DNA from 2 places in the Clostridium sp. LBM24168 genome. Region 1 is predicted to be linked to the other one. Evidence: riboswitches for the same ligand, from Rfam matches in the RefSeq annotation. Region 1 holds a riboswitch; the other holds the start of a gene.
The links. Region 1 has a riboswitch for S-adenosylmethionine ahead of ACSVC9_RS07820 (hypothetical protein). Riboswitches for the same ligand answer to the same signal wherever they lie in the genome.
Positions count from the first base shown of each region.

Region 2: linked by a shared signal. The riboswitch ahead of metA (homoserine O-acetyltransferase MetA) and the one ahead of ACSVC9_RS07820 (hypothetical protein) in region 1 are both predicted to bind S-adenosylmethionine.

Region 1 is NZ_CP196861.1:1,583,267-1,594,819, reverse strand. It holds gene ACSVC9_RS07880 (flavodoxin) at 1-339, shown strand, start outside; gene ACSVC9_RS07875 (hypothetical protein) at 491-697, shown strand; gene ACSVC9_RS07870 (rhodanese-like domain-containing protein) at 773-1,096, opposite strand; gene ACSVC9_RS07865 (cation diffusion facilitator family transporter) at 1,246-2,133, shown strand; gene ACSVC9_RS07860 (ABC transporter ATP-binding protein) at 2,281-3,012, shown strand; gene ACSVC9_RS07855 (ABC transporter permease subunit) at 3,005-4,174, shown strand; gene ACSVC9_RS07850 (LytR/AlgR family response regulator transcription factor) at 4,336-5,073, shown strand; gene ACSVC9_RS07845 (sensor histidine kinase) at 5,119-6,381, shown strand; gene ACSVC9_RS07840 (AgrD family cyclic lactone autoinducer peptide) at 6,373-6,507, opposite strand; gene ACSVC9_RS07835 (accessory gene regulator B family protein) at 6,510-7,079, opposite strand; gene ACSVC9_RS07830 (DUF3298 domain-containing protein) at 7,297-7,986, shown strand; T-box leader at 8,068-8,305, shown strand; SAM riboswitch class I at 8,356-8,463, shown strand; gene ACSVC9_RS07825 (YezD family protein) at 8,516-8,704, shown strand; SAM riboswitch class I at 8,875-8,984, shown strand; gene ACSVC9_RS07820 (hypothetical protein) at 9,117-9,323, shown strand; gene ACSVC9_RS07815 (ROK family transcriptional regulator) at 9,467-10,444, shown strand; gene ACSVC9_RS07810 (DUF2292 domain-containing protein) at 10,513-10,680, shown strand; partial or broken gene ACSVC9_RS07805 (L-cysteine desulfidase family protein) at 10,786-11,553, opposite strand, start outside.
Region 2 is NZ_CP196861.1:219,142-230,694, reverse strand. It holds gene ACSVC9_RS01100 (Lrp/AsnC ligand binding domain-containing protein) at 1-121, shown strand, start outside; gene ACSVC9_RS01095 (DUF378 domain-containing protein) at 196-411, shown strand; gene argH (argininosuccinate lyase) at 455-1,771, opposite strand; gene ACSVC9_RS01085 (argininosuccinate synthase) at 1,786-2,991, opposite strand; gene ACSVC9_RS01080 (hydrolase) at 3,190-3,873, opposite strand; gene ACSVC9_RS01075 (homocysteine S-methyltransferase family protein) at 3,953-6,409, opposite strand; gene metF (methylenetetrahydrofolate reductase [NAD(P)H]) at 6,434-7,285, opposite strand; SAM riboswitch class I at 7,379-7,488, opposite strand; SAM riboswitch class I at 7,624-7,733, shown strand; gene metA (homoserine O-acetyltransferase MetA) at 7,822-8,736, shown strand; gene ACSVC9_RS01060 (isocitrate dehydrogenase (NAD(+))) at 8,797-9,804, opposite strand; gene ACSVC9_RS01055 (2-isopropylmalate synthase) at 9,833-11,182, opposite strand.

The sequences.
Region 1 (11,553 bases):
GGACATTTTGCAAAACTGGTAAATGTTTCGAAGGCATCTGAAGAAGATGTAAATACAGCAGATATACTGGTTTTGGGATCGCCTGCTATGGGAGATGAAGTTATAGAGGAATCGGAAATGGAACCCTTTGTAGATTCAATAATTGATAAAATCAAAGGTAAAAAAATTGCATTGTTTGGTTCTTATGGCTGGGGAGATGGGCAATGGATGAGAAGCTGGCAGGAAAAAATGGAAGATGCAGGGGCAAGCCTTGTTGATGATGGATTAATTATCAATGAGGCTCCAGAAGGTGAAGATGAAGCTAAATGCATAGAATTTGGGAAATCATTAATTAAATAGTTTATGTATTAGAAGTTCATACTCCATAAGGTAGTATGAACTTTTAAATTGCAATAATTTCGAGGTTTATGACTGTGGAAAATTTCTAATTATTATAGTATAATAATTATTATAAAATAATCAATTTAAATTAATGCAAGAGGGTGTTCATATGTCGAAAATTAAGGTGTGCAAGCATACTTTGAATTATAAGGATTTAGTTAAAACTCTAGAAGATAATGGAATCAAATTTAAAACTAAAGATTGTCTTCATAAATGTCCAAAATGTCATCATAAAGTTTTAATTAAAAAGGACGATAAGTATATATCTGCAAAAAATATCGAAAACTTAGTGAAAAAGTTACAGGCAAAAGAATAAGAATGAAGAATAAACTTGCTTTTGAACAATAGCAATACCGCATCCTAAAAATTGCGGATGCGGCTTATATAAAAACTATACTTCTAATTTATATTTCCAATTATAAATTCCACCAAAATTATAAATTTTCTTAAATCCCAATTTGTCTAGTATATCGCAAGCGTTGGAAGCTCTTATTCCACTCTTGCAATATACTACAATATTTGTATTGTGGTCTATATTCATCTTTTCAATAATATTTTCGAATTCTTGAAGTGGAATATTTTTGCTTCCCGGAATATGTCCTTTAGAATATTCTATGGGAGTTCTAACATCAATTAAGATAAAATTATATTTGTTGTCAAGTAATAATTTCTTCAGTTTGTGTCCTGATATTTTTTTAAAGGATGAACTATCCATTAATAATCACCTCCAATAAATTTAATATTTATAATTCCATATTATGATTTACAAGTTAGGATTGACGTACTCTTACATAATATATATTGAATAAATTCATATAATATAAATGTTATATGCAATGTCTTATCTTAAAGGAGCAATATATTATGAGTGAAGAATATAAAAATCTTAAAATTGCAGAGAAAGGAGCCCGTCTTAGTATTATTGCTTATATTTTTTTATCTGCATTTAAACTATCTATGGGATATTTTTTTAATTCAAAGGCACTTCTGGCAGATGGAATTAACAATTCTACAGATATAATTGCATCAATTGCCATATTTGTAGGGTTGAAAATATCAAGGAAGCCTGCAGATGAAGATCATGCGTATGGACATTTGAGAGCACAGACAGTATCATCTCTTGTTGCATCGATTATAATGGTAGCTGTGGGTATTGATGTTTTATATAATGCAGTTTATTCTACCATATATTTCAGAGAGAAGGCTCCTGATATGATGGCGTCTGCGGTTGCTTCGGCTTGTGCAATAATTATATATTTTGTGTACAGATATAATAGAAATATAGCACTTAAAATTAAAAGCTCTGCGTTAATGGCTGCGGCAAAAGACAATCTTTCAGATTCTTGGGTCAGTATTGGTGCAGCTATTGGAATTGTGGCTTCCCAATTTGGATTTTCATGGATAGATCCTTTAGTAGCGGCAATAGTTGGAATATTGATAGTTAAGACAGGTATTGAAATATTTAAGGAATCCGCTCATAGTTTAACGGATGGTTTTGATAGCAGGAAGCTGGATAATATAGTTGACAAAATAGAGAATACAGAAGGAGTAGATAATGTTAAGAATATAAAAGCAAGAATACACGGCAATAATATATTGCTTGATATAATTATAGGAGTAGATTCCAGATTGACTGTATCCGAGAGCCACAAAATAACCGAAAAAATAGAAGAGAAACTGCATGAAGAATGTGGTATAGAATATGTCATTATACACGTGGAGCCGGATTTTACAATTCCGGGAGAAATTTAATTTTGAATATTTTATAAACAGCAGGGTGAATTTTACTCTGCTGTTTCAATAAATAAATTTAAATAATTGAGATGAACTATGAATTAGAAGATCCTCTTTTATATGGTATAATAAATTACAGGTTATGTAAATAAGGAGGCTTATACAATGCTTGAAATAAAAGATGCTAGTAAAATATTTAAAGACGTAAAAGCTGTGGATAGACTATCCTTTTATGTAAATGAAGGAGAAATAGTAGGACTTCTTGGAGAAAATGGTGCAGGAAAAACTACAACTTTAAGAATGATTTCTACAATGTTGAAGCCCAGTGAAGGAATTATAAGAGTAAATGGGTATGATACAGTTAAAGATTCAGCTAAGGTTAGAGGAGAGATAGGTATCCTATTTGGAGGAGAAGTGGGAATATATGATAGACTATCTGCCAGGGAAAATATGCAGTATTTTGGCAGGCTCTATGGAATGAGTGAAGTAGAAATAAATAGGAGAATAGATGAACTTACAAGAGATCTCAAGATGAAAGACTATATAGATAGGAAAGCAGGAAAGTTTTCAAGAGGTATGAAGCAAAAAGTATCCATAGCACGTTCCATAATACACTCTCCGAAGGTAATGCTGTTTGATGAACCAAGCACGGGATTGGATGTTTCTGCTGCAAGGGTGATACATGAATTTATTTTAAAGTGTAAGACTGAAAATAAGATAATTCTACTGTCATCCCATTCAATGACAGAGGTTGAAAAACTTTGTGATAGAGTTGTAATAATACATAAGGGAATGCTTGTAGAAGAAGGTACTATTCATCAATTGAAGAAAAAATATAATAATGATGATCTTGAAGAGGTATTTATAAAATTGATAGGTGGTGGAGTCCATGAATAATTTCTGGGTGATTTTAAAGAAAGAACTTATAGATATATTCAGAGACAGGAAAACATTGATATTTACTATACTTTTACCAATTTTAATGTATCCTGCGATGTTCAAGATAATAGATTTTACTATGAGAAACACTGTTGACTCTGTTCAGAAAAGTATTACCATTGCTTGTAGAGGAGATAAAAATTCTTCAATTTACAAAGTGTTAAAGAATTTAAAAAATATAAAGATAGATGACAGTGGGAATGATGCTGAAAAATTAAATAAAGGTAAAATATCATTAATAGTCGATATACCAAAGGATTTTGATTCAAAAGTTGCATTAGAAGATAAGACTGATGTAAAAATAATATATGATGAGACCTCAAATAAATCTTCTATGGCGTCTTCCATGATCAAGGAGATTTTTAACAACTATAGCAAGTCAATAGTTGATGGAAGATTGCAGTCAAAGGGAATAAGCACTGGAGTATTAACTCCATTTGAAATAAAAGAAGAAACTCTGGGAAAACAGGATAATAATTCAATGGGGGTTCAGATACTGAATATTCTTCCTACAATATTGATTATATTTATGATAAGTCCTACTATTGGAATAGCGGCAGATCTTGTAGCAGGGGAAAAGGAAAGGGGCACTTTTGAACCTCTTTTATCAACCTCTACAGGAAGGATGTCTATATTTTGGGGAAAACTCATGGCAATTTCGTCAGTTGCTCTTATTACATTGGTGGTTACGCTGGCTTCAATGATAGGCTCAATGCTATATATATTTTCAGGTGGTGGTGGAATTAACATATCACCAGGTGCCTTTGCCGTTATTGGTATAATTTCTTTGTTTGTGTTAGTAGCACTAAGTTCCATAGAAATATCCATAAGTATATTTGCACGTTCCATGAAGGAGGCAAATACCTATCTTGGGGGGTTCATAATTCCTGTAATGATACTTACATATATACCATTTATGATGGATGCAAAGAGTATAGGATTCATATTCTTCAATATACCTATAGTAAATGCAGTTGTAGTTATGAAAGAGGCTATTGCAGGCATATTTAATACTGGACATATTGCAGCAGTATTGGGTTGGCATATTGTATATGTAATAGCAACAGTATTTCTGGCAAAATTTATGTTTTCCAAAGAAGAAGTTGTATTCAGATCTTGATATAGTGAGGAGCTGTCTATTAATGATGGCTCCTTTTTTTATAGCTACCATGAGTATAATAAATTGAAATTTACTGTTTAATTAGGTAGAATTAAGTTATAAATACTTGAAAAAGTTTGTTTAGCATAATTTGTCTATTACTTAACGTTGGGGGGGACATTATGGTAAATGTATTGGTTGTAGAGGATGAAAAGGTTGAAAGAGAGAATCTTGTTAGGATGATATATGAATCCGGTAAAAATATAAAGGTATGGGAAGCTGCAAGTAAGTATAGTGCACTTGATATATCAAGAAAAACGCCAATAGACTTTTTCTATATAGATATTGCTTTGAAAAATTCTTCTGGTATGGATCTTGCATTGGAATTAAGGTGTATAGAAAGATATAAACTTAGCTGGATAATTTTTGTGACTTCCAATGTAAATTATATGCTTGAGGCATTTAGGAAAACACATTGTTATGACTATATAGTTAAACCTTATGACAAGGATAGAGTAATTGAAATAACTAAATTACTTATTTCGGGAAGTTACGGGAGAATTGAGGACAAAAAAGTGGACAAGTATGTTTCCTTTAATCTATCTACAGATATAAGTGTGAGAATTAAGGTAAAAGATATAATATTTATTGCAGTAAACCTCAGATTAACGACAATATATACCAAAAGCAGAAATTACAAGCTTAGAAAGATGTCATTAAAAAAGGTACTCATTATGATAAATTGCAAAGATATAATTCAAACCCACAGAGCCTATGCAGTGAACATAAACTTTATAAATAGCATACAAAAGATTTCCAATAAGTCCTGGGAAATCAGCTTTAACTGCTGCAACTACAAGGCATTTTTGAGTTATAATTTTAAAGATGAAGTAATGAAAAAAGTGGGTATATATGTATGAACATGATATTTGACTATTTTACAGAAGACAGGGGAGATAAATACAATGGAAACATTGCATGAATTTATAAGTACTTTTTTTGAAGCTGTTGCTTTTATGATTTTATGGTCTAAATTTAACCTGAGAAAGAAATTAAATTTAAATATTGTTGTAAAGAATTTTATTATAATAGTATCGATATCATTAGTAGTAATAATTGCTAATAATATTATGGGTGCCTATTATAGTATAGTAGCTAATTATGTGTTTATGGTATTTATTATTTCGGTGTTTTATAAAAAAAGTATATTGAAAATTTCAGTAGAACTTTGTATGAATACAGTACTGATAATTATTATAGAACTATTAATAGGGTGTCTATTAAAAATATTACATTTTACTGATGATACTTTTTTGTTTAATTTAAGTATGAGTATAACCTTGTGCATATTTTGTGTTATAATATGTTATTTTCTACCAGATGATAAGCTTAAATTTATAGGAAAAATAAACTATATGGTGGTTAATTGTATTATAATAAATCTTGCTCTTTATATAATAATCTATAAGGTATTGTGGGAATATGATAGAAAATTACTTGTGAATAACTATATAATATTTGTATGTATACTTGTGGCTATATTTATATTGAATATATTTTTGTCCTATTATATTGTAAAAATAAATGAAAAAAACAAAATAATGGAAGTAAACAGCAGATATATACCTATAATCAAAAATATGACTGAAGAGATAAGGCGCAAACAGCATGAATTTAAAAATCATTTAAATGCTATAGGCGGGATGGTACAGGTTTCAGAAGGAGAAGAACTGAGGCAGAATTTATTGAAGTACATAAAATCTGTAAATTATTCAACGGAAGATATTGAAAAAATAGCTTATATAGACAATTTGATACTGAGGGCAATAATATACAGCAAATCCTGCGAGGCCGAAATACATGGAATTGAATTTAGCTACAATGTTTCAAATGAGCTGAATGGATGGAAGGTGGAGGATTATGAACTTTCCGAAATATTTACAAATATTTTAAACAATGCTTTTGAAGAAGTTATGGACAACAATGATAAATCTGTGATATTGAATATATACAAGAATGATGATAAAAATGCAATTGAGTTGAAGAATACCATAGAAAATATAGATGAAGACAATTTGAAAAAGGCATTTAGAAAGGGCTTCTCCACAAAGCAAGGTGAAAAAAGGGGATACGGTCTCTACAATACAAAAAAGATAGTTGAGTCTAAGGAAGGAAAGATTCAGCTATCTTTGGAAAATGATTTCATCTGCCTTATTATATTACTTTAAAAGGCTTTTAGGTGCTTTTGGTTCTCCTGCAAGAAAAAGTGAGTAAGAATTACTTACAAGAACTGCAAATGCAGCCAATAGAAATCCGAATTTTGTAACAACAAATTTTTTATTTAGTTTATTCATATTTATTCATCCTCTCTTTTCAAATATACTAACTGAGGCAGTTGAATTAATATTGTAAAGAAACCACAGTTGAGATAACTTTTATTTGAGATAAAAAACAGTAATACAATCATCCAGAATATCGTAGAACAAGTTGATATTATCTTAAAATACATAATTCGTTTTTTATTTTTTGTTGGTCTCGATTTGTTTTCACAAGGACTTCTTAGTAAAAATGTGGTTATGCTTACTAAAGCCAGGATATAATAAATTCCAATATTGAATACAGGAATTAAGGGACAAATTATTGAAGTAAAAAGAAAAAATACGGTTGTCCAAAATAAGCACATCAGTGTCGAGCTGCTGTGATATCCTCCTGAAAAAGTCCTTGTGGAAAATAGAATCATAAAGGAAAATAAAAAATAATTTAATTTTCCTAATATTGTAAATAATATAAACAATACTATCAACTTAAAGGTCTCATTTACCAGTACTTGTACTGAGTAATTTATTTTTTCTATATTGTCAGTATCTTTTATGTAACTGTTTTCTTTTATATATAATGTAATCTTATCTGCTAGAGCTTTTACCATATCAATCACCTAACTCAATTTACATACACTATAAAATAAAGAGATGTTTATGTAAATAGATTATGCATGAAAAGGAAAAAAACAGACATAAAAGGAAGAAATTTTTACAAAAATTTCTTTAAATGCTTTCTTATGTATTTCATAAAACTATGCACCTTAAGTGAATGAATATAATAATATAATTATATAAAATGAGTTTATAGGGAGAATAAAGGGAATGCTTTATTTTAGTTATCCAGATAATTTAGCGAGTTTATTTGACAATGAGGATCTTTGTTCAATATATAGTAGAAAAGATGAAAAAAATGAATCTGTAAATTTAGAAGAACAAAAGCTGATGCCTGATAAGTTCAGTATATCATATCCGATTATAGACAATATCAATAGTGAAGAAAACATATCAAAAATTAATGATGCAATTATAGATGAAGTTGGTAAACTTTTTAAAAGTCAGGTGCTTGTAGATGGGGTTACAGATTTTAATCAGGTGCTTGGAACTTATGAAGTAACTTTAAATCAAAAAAATATATTGAGTATATTATTTGCAATGTATACTTATGTAAACAGAGCTGCACACGGGTTTACAAAGTATTCATCTGTAACTGTTGATGAAAGAACAGGGCAGATATACAGTTTCAATGAATTGTTTAATACAAATATAGATTATGTAGCATTTCTAAATGAGATAGCATATCAGTATATAAAAGACAATAATATAACTTTAATTAATGATTATAATGGTATTACGCAGGATCAGCAATATTATTTAACTCCAGACAGTCTTGTTATTTACTATCAGATATATGAATACACACCTTATGTTTATGGATTGTTTAAAATAGAAATTCCGTATGAGAAAATTAAGGATATAATCAACCCTCTAGGGCCTATTGCTAGGTTTCTTTAAATGGATTAAAAAAATATTGACAAAATTATATTTACATGTATAATAATAAATATAATTTTTAATATTATATTTAAGAATTAATTAAAAACATTGAAAAAGGAAAGTAGTTTAAGTATGGGTTTCAAGAGAGGAAATTTGATGCTGTAAGATTTCTAAATCTATCTTAAATGAAGTGCCCTTTTGAGTTGTGTATTGAAATTACAGTAGACTACATCGGATTTGCCCGTTACAGCAATGAGGTATAATTAAGTACCTGAATAAAAGTGGGACTTATGGTCTAAAAAGAGTGGAACCGCGGAGTTTGAGCTTCGTCTCTGTATGGTATAGAGACGAGGATTTTTTTATTTTTTAAAAAATTTTATATAATTATTCTTATCTAGAGAGGTAGAGGGACTGGCCCGATGATGCCCGGCAACCTGAATATATGATTATATTTAACGGTGCTAATTCCAGCAGGTAAAACCTGAAAGATGAGAAATGGAAGAGATTTCAAACCTTCTTGCATTCATCTTGCAAGAAGGTTTTTTAAATGATATTTATAGAGGGAGTGATAACGGTGAATAAAAAGGACCTGCGTAATAATAGTAGTATCTCACAGGAAAATTTAGACAAACTACTATATATGCTGGAGACGATAAAGTATGGTTCTATAACTTTGGTTATTCAGGATGGAAAAGTTGTACAAATAGAGAAGAATGAAAAAGTCAGACTGGTATAATAATATTTTAAATCCTTTTTTATTATAAATAAACGATTCACCGATAAATGGAACAAATTATTATGGCCTAATAATTTATCTATATTTTTTAATTTTTAGTATTGACATCGTTAAGTATATAATGATATAGTATATACAATATATTGATAATATATGTACAAGTTAATATACTCTTATCAAGAGCGGTGGAGGGACTGGCCCTTTGAAGCCCGACAACCGGCATTTATATGTATCGGTGTCAATTCCTACAGAGTGAAGGTGGTATTCTGAGAGATAAGAAATTTAGTTGCTTTGCAACAGATGAATGTTAATAAAAGCTATTTTTCTTATTATAGAAAAATAGCTTTTTTATCATATTTTTTATGATAGTATAGCAGATTTTTTGAACAAAATGATAAATGGAGGAATTTTTATGAATGATATAGAGAATAGATTTTTTAATATAATCAATAACAACTTTTCACAACAAAATGAAAGAGAGGCTTTTGCTATTTGCCCAAGAGTATTTTATGATAAGTTAAGTTCTAGTGAAATTGATGCTATGATTCAGCTCTATAGAACAGCTTATGAAAAAGCAAAATTTCAAACAAAGAGTAAATTTGATATTTTTTATAACTAAATAGTGATAAATATTCTAATTTGATTGACTAGAAAAACTAGAGGTCAAGTTTTGATATCGGGAAGTAATTATTTCCTGTATTTATTAAAGCTTGATCTTTTTTACTATGATTAAAATACAATAGAATAAAAGGTATGATTGCTATGATAGATAATTACAAGTTATTTCAAGATTTGAAATCAGATGAAAAAGAAATATTTAATTTACTTCAGAAAAATGGAGCTATGAGTAAAAATAGAATTTTGCTTGAGACAAGAATGAAATTAACTACATTGAATCGTATTATGAATCCTCTTGAAAAAAAAGGTGTTATAGTTGAAAAATGTATAGGAGAATCTACCGGAGGTAGGCGTCCTGTATTGTATGATATAAACATATGTAGATTCTATATTATATGTATAGATATATCTGAAACCTATATACAAATTTCTATGGTGAATTTGAGAATGGAGATTATTTATAAAAAAATTTTTTATATTGAATCCGGCATTTTACCTGATGAGATGGTAAAAAAAATTCAAAATGAAATAAATCATATATATATTGAGCTAAGGCTTGATTTTATTGAACTTGTTGGAGTAGGACTCACGGTTGATACAATGGCATGGTTTGATGTACCTGCAAAAGAGATGCTGGAGGAAAAACTTGAATGTAATATAATTAGTGAAAACAGGGCAAATTCAGTTGTTGTTGCAGAATATTTGTATGGGTCCGGCAAGATGTTTAATAATTTGGCTTATTTTGATTGTGGATCAAGAATAAGAGAAGGTACAATTTTAGGAGGGAAAATTTTAAGAACAGCAGGTAATAATGAGTATATCTTTGAACAGGTTATTTATAAAAATAGCAATTGCGTTAATTTTAAGAATATATCTGAAAAGACAATTGTAAATGCTGCTGAAGCATTTGGATCAAATGTGGATTTATATGCAAATTTATTGAATCTGGAATGCATTATACTGGATGGATATTTGGCAAAGCTGGATCTATTTTATAATACCTGTATTAAATATGTTAATGGAAAGGTTGCTTTTAAGAGAGAAGGATATTTTAAGAGTAATGCTGTTTCCATAGGGGCTGCAGCTTTGGTAATTGAGAGATCCCTTGGAAATAAGTTATAGTTTTTCTGTAAATTTTATATGAAATAAAATATCTATTGAGTTTGTTATATAAATAGGGAGGTATTCTGATGAATAAAGAAATAATAAGCAATAATATTTCAAAGAGTATTTCAAAAGAAAACTTAAATATGATATTGTGTATGTTAAAAATAATAAAATATGGTTCAATAACCCTAGTTATCCAGGATGGAAGAGTAGTACAGGTGGAGAAAAATGAAAAAGTAAGATTGGTATGATAATCACTACTCTGTAAATTTCTACACTTTAATGTGCTAAAAATATAATTAGAAATAGATCTTTACAGGGTAGAAACATATCATTTCAAAATATCAAGGGTTATATTATTCAGTCATAATTTTAATGATTTCCTTGTCAGTTTCCTTCATTCCCTCCTTTGCGAGTTTTCCTACATTGCGTATAGTGGCTTCGACTCCTTTTTTTACAATCCCATCACCATCTCTGAACTGTTGTCCATTTTTGTACATATAATACCCCAATATTCCTGCATCTACTCCTGCTGCAATTTTAGCTGCACAAGATGCTTTAGCTCCATCGCAGACAATTCCAGAAACTATATATAGTGCATTGACAATTGTATGGGAAATTTCTTTGTAACCTCCATCATAAAGATAAGCAATGCCAGCGCCACTTCCTGTGCCTGCACTGATAGCACCGCAATATGCAGAAAGTCTCCCGATGCCAGTTTTCTGGTGTATTGTGACTAAATCTGAAACAATTAAAGCTCTATAGAGTTTTTCTTTTGATACTTTCAACTCATTAGCGTATTCAATAACAGGGAGTGAAGCTGCTATCCCCTGATTTCCGCTTCCAGAAATAATAATAACAGGTAATTCGCACCCATTCATTCTGGCATCTGAACCTGCAGCTGCTTTGGCCTTAGCTTTTATTTTAATATCAGAACCATATGTAGAAAGTAAAACACTTCCTATATTAGCACCATAATTATTTTTTAATCCTTCTTCTGAAATTTTTGAATTATAATCAATTTGTCTATGTATAATATCTTCTATATCCTTTATATCTACGGAATTTGCAAAATCAATAATGTCCTTTACATTCAATAATTTCTTGTCACTGAGACCATCATC
Region 2 (11,553 bases), 1.4 Mb from region 1:
TAAAATACAGGCTATAGAAGGAATACAGAGGACAAATACCTTTATATCGCTTTATCAACCAATAGACAGAAACATCCAGATAAGTCTGCAAGATGGCAGCAACCAAAAACCAAAAGCCTAAATCCCAATTTTACTTATAATTTATACTCAGACTGCACATAATATGTACGATAAATTTAAAAGGAGATGTAGCTTATGAAAACACTTGATACAATAGCTCTCGTATTAGTTGTCATAGGTGCCGTAAATTGGGGTTTGATTGGATTTTTTCAGTATGATCTTATAGCTTCATGGTTTGGAACAATGTCTGCCCTTACAAGAACCATATACGCAATTGTAGGGATCTGCGGTCTATACTCAATATCTTTCTTCGGAAGAGGAAGAAACACAACTACTAATGAAACACAGTAGATAAAAAATACAGGAAGGCCCTATTTGAACCTTCCTGCATTTTTTATCTAAGATTTTTCTTTATTCCCCTGTCAAGTGAATTCTCATAATCTATAAAACCATATAGATCATCTTTGAACAGACTGCTGAATTTCTCAAGTTCCTCTATAGAAAGTTCTTCTATAGATTTGCTTTTTTGTTCACAATAAAGGACTATTTCTCCTATTACTTTGTGTGCATCCCTGAAAGCCATACCTTTGTTTACAAGATAATCTGCCGCTTCAGTTGCATTTAAAAATCCCCTTTTTACTGCATTGAACATCTTATCCTTGTTGACCTTGAGCGTAGATAGCATTCCCTCCATTACCTTCATACAGCTCAACACGGTTTTTACCCCATCAAAGAACTGCTCCTTGTCTTCCTGCATATCCTTGTTGTAGGCAAGAGGAATTCCTTTCATAATGGTCAGAAGAGCCATAAGATCTCCATATACCCTACCAGTTTTTCCCCTTATAAGCTCTGCAGCATCAGGGTTCTTTTTCTGTGGCATTATACTGCTTCCCGTTGAAAATTCATCATCTATGGTTACAAAACCAAATTCCTTGCTGCTCCATAGTATAAGTTCTTCACTCAATCTACTCAGATGCATCATCATTATGGAAAAGCAGGACAAAAGCTCTAAAGCATAATCCCTGTCACTCACTCCATCAAGAAAGTTGTTTACAGGTCCTTTAAATCCAAGCTCCTTTGCAGTAAATTTCCTGTCTATGTCATATGTAGTACCGGCCAGTGCACAGCACCCAAGCGGGCTTTCATCCATTATACCTACAGCATTTTCTATCCTCTTTTTATCTCTTGCAAGCATACTGTAATAGGCCATTATATAATGCTTGAAGGTAACTACCTGTGCTCTTTGAAGATGAGTATATCCAGGCATTATATAACTATTTTTTTCTCCCAATTCCTTCATGGTATTCTGCAGTTTCTCAATTGTATCTATCACTTCTCCCGCTTTGTTTTTGGCATATAGCCTGAAATCCAAAGCTACCTGGTCATTCCTGCTCCTGGCAGTATGGAGCTTTTTACCTACCTGACCTATTCTGTCTATAAGATTGCTCTCCACAAAACTATGTATATCTTCATAGTCACCTTCAATTTTAAGCTTGTTATTCTCAATATCTGAAAGTATGGATTTCAATCCTTCCAATATCAAATCCCTGTCCTCTTCAGACAATACACCACATTTTGCAAGCATCTTCACATGAGCCATGCTTCCGGTTATATCCTCTTTATAGAGTGTCCTGTCAAAGCTTAGAGAACTATTGAAATCCTCCATGAGCTTGCTTTCAGATTTTTTGAATCTTCCTCCCCATAACTTCATACAAATTTCCTTTCCTATTTCTGATTATTCTTATACGACATAGCCTTTATCTTGCTCGGAAGACTAAATATCTTGATAAATCCTTCCGCATCCTTATGACTGTATAATTCACTGGCACCAAAAGAGGATATGTCTTCATCATAAAGTGCATTTTCAGCATCAATACCTGCGTTCATTATATTTCCCTTGTATATCTTGAGTTTAACCGTACCTGTAACATTTTCCTGTGTAACTTCTACAAAAGCATCCAGTGCTTCTCTAAGTGGTGTAAACCACAATCCATCATACACCAATTCAGCGTATTTCTGTGACACAAGCTGTTTGTAATGATAGGTATTCTTATCTATTGTAAGTCTTTCAAGGCATCTATGTGCCGCATAGAGTACAGTTCCTCCTGGAGTTTCATAAACTCCTCTGGACTTCATCCCAACCAGTCTGTTTTCGACTATGTCAATTACACCAACTCCATTTTCTCCGCCTATTTTATTTAATTCACTCAGGAGTTCCACCGGATTAAGTTCTTTTCCATTAACTTTTTTTGGCACTCCCTGTTCAAAATATATTTCAACATATTCAGGCTTGTCCTTTGCCTTTTCTGCTGGAACAGTCATCGAGTACATGTCCCTTTTATGTTCATTTTCCGGATTTTCAAGGTCTCCGCCCTCATGACTGATATGCCATATATTCTTATCCTCCGAATATATCTTCTTCTTGGTTGCGGCAACCTCCACACCTTTTGAGTGCGCATAGTCTATGGCATCTTCCCTTGATTTTATATCCCATATTCTCCACGGTGCAATTATCTTTATAGAGGGATCAAAACAAGCTATTCCCACTTCAAAACGCACCTGGTCATTTCCTTTTCCCGTACACCCATGAGCTATGTACTTTGCTCCTTCCTTATGGGCAATCTCTACCAGTCTTTTAGCCATAAGAGGTCTTGCAAGAGAAGTTCCAAGCATATACTCATCTTCATACAACAAGTGTGCCTTCACAGCCTTGAAAAGATAATTTTTTACAAATTCCTCCGTAACATTTTCTACATAGATTTTTGAGGCCCCTGTCTTCAATGCTTTCTTCTTTACTTTTTCATAATCATCTTCCTGTCCTACATCTATACAAACTGCTATTACATCAAGATCATAATTCTCCTTGAGCCATGGAATTATAATCGAGGTATCCAATCCACCCGAATATGCTAATACTACTTTGTCTTTCATAAAATGACCCCCATCGTATTTAAATATTATCTTCGTTTTTATATTATAATTATACATATAATATTATAATTATGCAATACATTTTTTCAATTATATATAACTGTTCAACCCATATTTCACTTTAGTCTTCAATTTGAATTTTAATGATTTTTATGCATAATTATAAATCGCTGGACAACTTATCCACCGATTTATAATCTACATATTTCGATATCTGTTCATACTTTCTTTAAACAATTCAGCCGTAGATGGAGGAGTATATGAAACAGCATTTGCACCTGCCCTGATAGTTTCCTTTATGGATTCCTCATCCCTGCCGCCTGTCGCCATTATAGGGAATTCAGGAAATCTTCTCCTTATGCTTTTAACAAGTGCAGGAGTATTGCTTCCAGCAGATACATTCAGAATCGAAACACCTGCGTCTATTCTCTTCTGAATATCATCCCTTTCTGAAACAACTGTTACAACAATTGGTATATCAATGGAATCACTCATGGCTTCTATTACTTCATTGGATGTAGGGCTGTTCACAACAACTCCCATGGCACCCGTAAATTCTGCATTCAATGCTAGATTTACAACTCGTTTTCCTGTGGTAACCCCTCCTCCTACGCCGCAAAAAACAGGCACATCAGAGGCTGCTACAAGAACTTCAGTTATCACAGATTGAGGTGTAAAGGGATATACGGCAAAAACTGCATCTGCATTTATATTTTTTATAATTGCTACATCTGTTGTAAAAGCAAAAGATTTCAACCTCTTTCCAAAAACCTTGATTCCAGATGCCTCTCTGATTATATCAGGAAGATTTATCATATGACCTCTAAGAGTTCCACTTATCTGCGGGACATATTTACCCACTTTTCCATTAACATTTTCCATAATATTTTCTCCTAAAATCAATTAGACTATTTATAAATATATTTTATATGAATTCTTTAAAATATTCCATATAAATTTTTTATTTGGCAAATTCTAATTTATTTTCTAGAAAAATCTTTTCGGCTATTTTAACTGTATCTCTGGCATCTTTTGCATAAAAATCCGCCCCTATCATATCCGCATATTCCTGATTCAATACAGCTCCGCCAACTATAACCTTGCAGTACAGATTATTTTTTCTAAGAGCCTCTATTGTCTTTTTCATATTTATAACAGTGGTGGTCATAAGTGCGCTTAATCCTACAACTTTTATGTTGTTTTGTTCCACGCAATCAACCACCCTTTCGATATCAACATCTTTTCCTAGATCTATTACATCAAATCCATAATTCTCCAGAAGAACCTTCACTATATTTTTTCCTATGTCATGTATATCACCCTTGACTGTGGCCAGCACTACTTTTCCCTTTGCCTCATTGCTCTGCCCACTTTCAGCTATGTTCTTCTTTATCACTTCAAATGACTTTTTTACAGTTTCTGCAGATTGCATAAGCTGCGGCAGGAAGATTTCCTTTGTCTCATATTTTGCTCCCACTTCATCCAGTGCCGGAATTACATATGAATTTACTATATCCAGAGGTTTCTTTAATTTCAAGAGCTGGCTGGTAGCCAGAACTGCCTCATCCTCCATACCATCTATAATTATCTGTTTTAAATCTTTTCCAGCTATTTTATCTTTTTTATTTTCTCCCGACTTTTTCTTGTTTCCTGTTCCACTTCTTTTATTTTCATCTGTCTGTTCCTTAATTCCCCTGTACTTTTCTATAAAGTCTTTACTGTCCACGTCCCTATACGAAAGCACCTCAAATGCAGCTATGGCATCTTTCATTCCTTCGTCCCCGGGATTCATTATTGGCAAATCCAATCCAGCTTCCAGCGCCATAAGTAAAAATGTTCTATTCAAAAGCTTTCTATTTGGAAGTCCATAGGATACATTACTCACACCAAGTGTTGTCTTAACCCCAAGCTTTTCCTTGACCATTCTTATTGCCTTTATCGTCTCCATAACTTCCTTCTGCTGGGCGGAGGCCGTAAGAGAAAGACAGTCGACTATTATATTGTTTCTTGAAATTCCAAACATTTCAGCCTTTTTTACAATTTTCTCTGCAATTGCAAATCTTTTTTCCGCCGTCTTTGCTATTCCTGACTCATCCAGGGTAAGAGCTATAACACAGCCTCCATACTTTTTAACTATAGGGAAAACCGCTTCCATAGTTTTTTCTTTACCATTTACAGAATTTATAAGAGGCTTTCCTCTATACAATCTTGCTCCAACCTCAAGCGCATCCGGATTTGGGCTGTCTATACTTATTGGAAGGTATGAAACCTGCTGTATTGCTCTTACAGCTTTTTTCATCATTTCAACTTCATCTATTTCCGGTAGTCCTACATTAAGCTCGAGTATGTCAGCACCCTCTTCTTTTTGGCAAATGGCTTCTTTCTGGATGTACCCTATTTTTTTCTTCCTCAGCTCCTGCTTGTATGCCGCCTTTCCCGTAGGATTTATTCTTTCCCCTATAATCTTTGTTCTATCACCTATTATCACAGTTTCATTTCCCGAAGTCACTGCAGTATATTTCCTTTTCTCCAAATTCAAAGGTTTAAGATCACTTACCGATTTTATAGTAGCTTTGATAAATTCAGAATTCGTGCCGCAGCATCCTCCAAGTATTCTTACTCCTTTTTCTGCCATAATTCTCATTTGCTCTGAAAATTCAGATGCCTCTACATCATAATAGGTTTCATTTCCGTCATATTTTGGAAGTCCTGCATTTGGTTGGACCATAACCGGAATAGAGGAATACAGTAAAATTTCATCAACTATTTTCTGAAGATCCCTGGGTCCGAGTGAACAATTAACTCCAAGTACATCAACCCCCAGACCTTCAAGAACGAAGACCATGGTCTTGGGATCCGTACCCATAAGAGTTCTCCCATTTTCCTGAAAAGTCATGGTGCAAAAAACCGGAAGAGAGCTGTTTTCCTTGGCTGCAAGTATGGCAGCCTTGGTCTCATATATATCCATCATAGTCTCAATCAGTATCAGGTCGGCTCCTTCTCTTTCACCTATAACTATCTGTTTCTTGAAAAGCTTATATGCAGTTTCAAAGCTGAGACTTCCCGTAGGTTCCATAACCTGACCTATAGGCCCTAGGTCCAGTGCCACAAATTTATCCTTTCTTCCCCTGACTGCAGCTTTTGCAATTCTAACTCCAGCCTCGATTACTTCATCCGAAGAATATTCAGAACTGCTGTATTTTAGTTCATTTGCCCCAAAAGTATTTGTTATTATAATATCTGCACCGGAATCCAAATAAGTCTCATGTATTTTCTTGATCGTATTTCCATTTGTTATGTTCAATATTTCAGGAAGTTCTCCTGCTTTAAGTCCGCTTTTCTGGAGCATGGTACCCATAGCTCCGTCAAAAAATATGAATCTATCTTTGAATCTTTCAATTAGATCCTCAAAAGTCATATAGCTCACCCCTTTTCATCCACCCTATAAATTTTCTACTATGTAATTTACAGCAGTTAAATCATTCATAGTATACAGATGGATGCCTTTTATTCCGTTTTTTATTAAATCCAATGTCTGATTTAAACTATATTCAACTCCTGCCTTAAAAAAATCTTCATCACTTTCACCATATTTATCTATTATATTTAAAAGTTTTTCAGATAAATTTGCACCTCCAAGTGAGCTCATATTTTTAATCTGCCTTGCCTTTACAACCGGCATTATACCGGCCACTACAGGTATATTCAGTCCTATTTTATCCATTTTTTCCCTGAATCTATAAAAATAATTGTTGTCGAAAAAAAACTGGGTAATAAGAAAATCAACTCCACAATCCACCTTTTCCTTAAGATGCAGAATATCTTCATCCAAATTCTTTGACTCGGCATGTCCCTCAGGATATGCTGCCGCTGCAATACATAGGTTGCCTTTTTTGGAGATATATTTCACCAGTTCCTTGGCATATCTATACTTGGTATTTATAAATGCATCAGCATTTCTCACAATGTCTCCCCTAAGTGCAAGTATATTACTTACTCCCCCTCTTGTAAGTTCAGATATATATTTCTCTATTTCCTCCTCTGTAGAATTTATACAGGTGAGATGGGACAGTACCTCTATATCGTATTTATCTTTTATATACAAAGCAGCCTCCATGGATCCATCTTTGCTTCTCCCTGCTGCTCCATAAGTCACGCTTATAAAATCCGGGTTCATTTTACTTAAATTATTGATTTTATTTTCAAAACTGCTAAAATTATTTTTATTTTTTGGCGGTATTGCCTCAAAAGAAAGTATAAATTCCTTATTGTTAAATATATTTATTATACTCATAAGCTCTCTCCTCATAAAAATTTAGTTAATAAAAAGCTGCCTCCTATTTAAGAAAAGCAGCCTAAATTCATATCATCTCATTACAGCGTTCTTTTCTTATCTCTCAGAATTTTCACTATTCTGTAGGAATTAACACCTTGCATGAGCTACATGCTGGTTGTCGGGTTTCTCAGGGCCAGTCCCTCCACCTCTCTTGATAAGAACAATATTAAGTTGTTAAATTACAGTTTATTTAATGCTAATACTTTTTAGTGTACTTGTCAACACAAAAATTTTAAATTCAATTATCTTGACAGACACATAATTTTGGTATATCATATTCATTAAAATCAAATAAAATCTTATCAAGAGTGGCAGAGGGATAGGCCCAATGATGCCCGACAACCAGCATTTTTCATTTGAATGTATGGTGTTAATTCCTACAGAATTTTTTTCTGAAAGATAAGAAAAATAGTTCGATATCGCAAGCCATTTTTCTTATATAGAAAAATGGCTTTTTATTATTCATAATCAATTATTTGTAAAGGATGAGTCATATGCCAATAAATATACCTAATGGTCTTCCAGCTTCCAAAATATTAAAAGCCGAAAATATATTCGTGATGAACGAAAAACGTGCAACCAGACAGGATATACGACCTCTTAATATAGTCATATTGAATCTGATGCCAGTTAAAACCGTCACTGAAACACAGCTGCTCAGACTTCTTAGTAATTCTCCGCTTCAAGTGAATATAACCTTGATATACCCACAATCCCACATGACAAAAAATACTTCTGAAGAATACCTTTTTAAGTATTACGAAACCTTTGATGAAATACGGGATAAAAAATTTGACGGTATGATAATAACAGGAGCACCTGTTGAAAAACTAAAATTTGAAGATGTGGATTATTGGGATGAGCTTACTGAAATAATGGACTGGTCTTTAAAAAATGTATATTCCACATTCCACATATGCTGGGGAGCACAGGCCGGCCTTTACCATCATTTTGGCATTCCAAAATATCTATTGGACAAGAAGATGTTCGGTGTATTTCCACATACACTGAATAAAAGAAATGTAAAATTATTAAGGGGTTTTGATGATTTATTTTATGCACCACACTCAAGACATACCACCATAAAAAGAGAGGACATTGAAAAGGTTCCTGAACTTGAACTACTATCAGAATCAGAAGAAGCAGGAGTCTATATAGTGGCTACAAAAGGAGGCCGCGATATATTCGTTACCGGTCATTCTGAATATGATACCCTTACATTAAAAGCCGAATATGAAAGGGACAAGGCAAGTAATCTTCCTATAGAAATACCTAAAAATTATTTCCCTGATGATGACATAAAAAAAGCCCCTCTTTCCAGATGGAAGGGACATGCTAATTTATTATTTTTGAACTGGCTTAACTACTACGTATATCAGGAAACACCTTATGACTTAACCAGACTCTAATTTAATTGTAGAAAACTGCAGAATTACTGGCAACAGAAATCTGCAGTTTTTTATTTGTATTCAATTGAGGTCTAATTTTGAAACTATTGCATCTGTAAATTCATCAGTAGTAGAATTCCCACCCAGATCACAGGTCAAGTACTTTCCTTCTTTTAACACGCTTTCAACTGCATTCTCTATCCTATCTGCAGGAGCATCTTCTCCCAGATATCTAAGCATCATGATTGATGAAAGTATTATAGCAGTAGGATTAGCTTTATTTTTTCCTGCAATATCAGGTGCAGATCCATGTGCAGCTTCAAATACTGCCGCATCCTCACCTATATTCGCTCCGGGAACCAGCCCAAGTCCCCCTATAAGCCCCGATGCCATATCAGATAAGATATCTCCGTATAAATTAGGCATAACCAGAACATCATAATTTTCAGGATTTAACACAAGCTTCATGCTCATAGCATCTACTATCACACTTTCAAATTCAATATTATCATATTCTTCTGCTACTTCCTGTGCAGTTTTCAAGAAAAGTCCATCTGAAAGTTTCATTATATTTGCTTTATGAACTGCCGTAACCTTTTTCCTTCCATTCTTAACTGCATAATCAAAAGCAGCTTTCACTATCTTTCTACTGGCACCTTTTGATATTATCTTGATGCTCTCAGCTATTTCACTGTTTATCATATGCTCTATGCCTGCATATAAATCCTCGGTATTTTCTCTAAAAATAACCATATCTACATTTTCATATCTGGATTTTACTCCAGCATAGGTTTTTATAGGTCTTATATTCGCATATAAATTTAACTCTTTCCTCAAAGTAACATTTACACTTTTAAACCCTTTTCCAACAGGCGTGGTGACCGGACCTTTAAGGGCTACTCCATTCTTTCTTATACTTTCTATTATATGTGCCGGTATAGGTGTACCATACTCTTCAAGTAGAGCAGCCCCTGCTTCAAAGATCTCCCAATCAATATCTGCTCCACTTTTATCTACAACCTTCCTGGCTGCCATACAAACTTCCGGTCCTATTCCATCCCCTTTGATAAGGGTAACCTTATGCCTCATTTCAATGCCTCCAAATAATTTATTTTAGTCAACATGCTCTTTCTTCCCCTTTTTCAAGTATTTCAGGCATTAATTTTTTTACAAGAAGCTCCATTTCACTATTTCTTATTATATTTGTTCTTCCCATCTTGTACTGATCATCTACCCATTTCTTTATTTCTACAACTCTATTGTCCCTTTTGTCTACTTTATCTTCATCCTTTAATCTATAATAGGTATTGATCCATGCTGCAATACCAGCAAGTCCTGAATACTGGTTTATCTCGATTACAACTGGTCTTGCAAGTATCTTGTTCGTATCAAATGAATTATAAATCTCTTTATCCTTGAGCATTCCATCTGCATGTATGCCGGCTTTTGTAACATTGAACTGACTTCCAACAAAAGGTGTCTTAGGTGGAATATCATATCCAAGTTGATTTTTAAAATAATTTGCTATTTCAGTTATAACCTCAAGCTTCATATTCTTGGTATTGCCCTTAATTTGTGCATATTGAAACACCATTGCTTCAAGAGGACAATTTCCTGTCCTTTCGCCAATTCCAAAAAGGGTGCTATTTACAGATGAAGCTCCATAAAGCCATGCAGTAGTTGAATTGTCCACTGCAGAATAAAAATCATTGTGTCCATGCCATTCCATACACTCCTCTGGAACATTGCATATAGTTCTAAGTCCATGCACAAGTCCCTGTACACTTCTTGGCACATCCGTCTGCCCATATGAAACCCCAACCCCAAGGGTATCACATAATCTTATTTTTATAGGAATTCCCGACTCACATGACATATCCATCAATTTATTTACCAGAGGGACTACAAATCCATAAAAATCCGCTCTTGTTATATCTTCCAGATGGCATCTTGGTCTTATTCCATTATTCAATGCTTCTTCCACAACGGAAAGATACATATTTACAGTTTCTTCTCTTGTCTTTCTCAACTTTTTAAATATATGATAATCGGAGCAGGACATAAGCATTCCCGTTTCCTTTATACCCATATCCTTTACAAGTTTGAAGTCCTCCTTGTTGGCCCTTATCCATGAAGTTATTTCAGGGAACTCATATCCTCTTTCCATACAGACCTCTACAGCTTTTCTGTCCTTTTCACTGTATAAGAAAAATTCACTTTGCCTTATTATTCCGGAGTTATTATCCAATTCATGAAGGTAATCATATATATTAACTATTTCCTCTAAAGTAAATGGCTCCATAGATTGCTGTCCATCCCTGAATGTTGTATCGGTAATGCAGATATTATCCGGTATATTCATAGGAAGTTGTACACCATTAAAAACTATTTTAGGAATTTCATCATATGGAAATATATTTTTATATAAGTTAGGTTCTTCTACATTCTCCAACTTATAATTATACATTAAAAACCATCTCCCTTTCATATTGGCACTATAGAAAATAAGATATTTTTGAATTAAATCATGCCTAACATTTCAATTTATTAATTTATCTTTTTCCCAGCTATGTATAAATATATTATATCCATTTCGTCTAACCATTGTATAATTCAGTATATACTAAGGTTCATTTAGAATAATATGTTTATATTGTACCATCTTTAATAATTATAAGCAAATAAAAATTTTCTTATTTATGACTTTTTTTTATTCAAACTTTCATTTACATCATCTAAAGGATTACATTAAGCTATATTGGACTTTTCTGCATAATTATTTTATATAATTAACATGCATATGTGATATAATAGGATGGTCAATAAAAATGATCACAG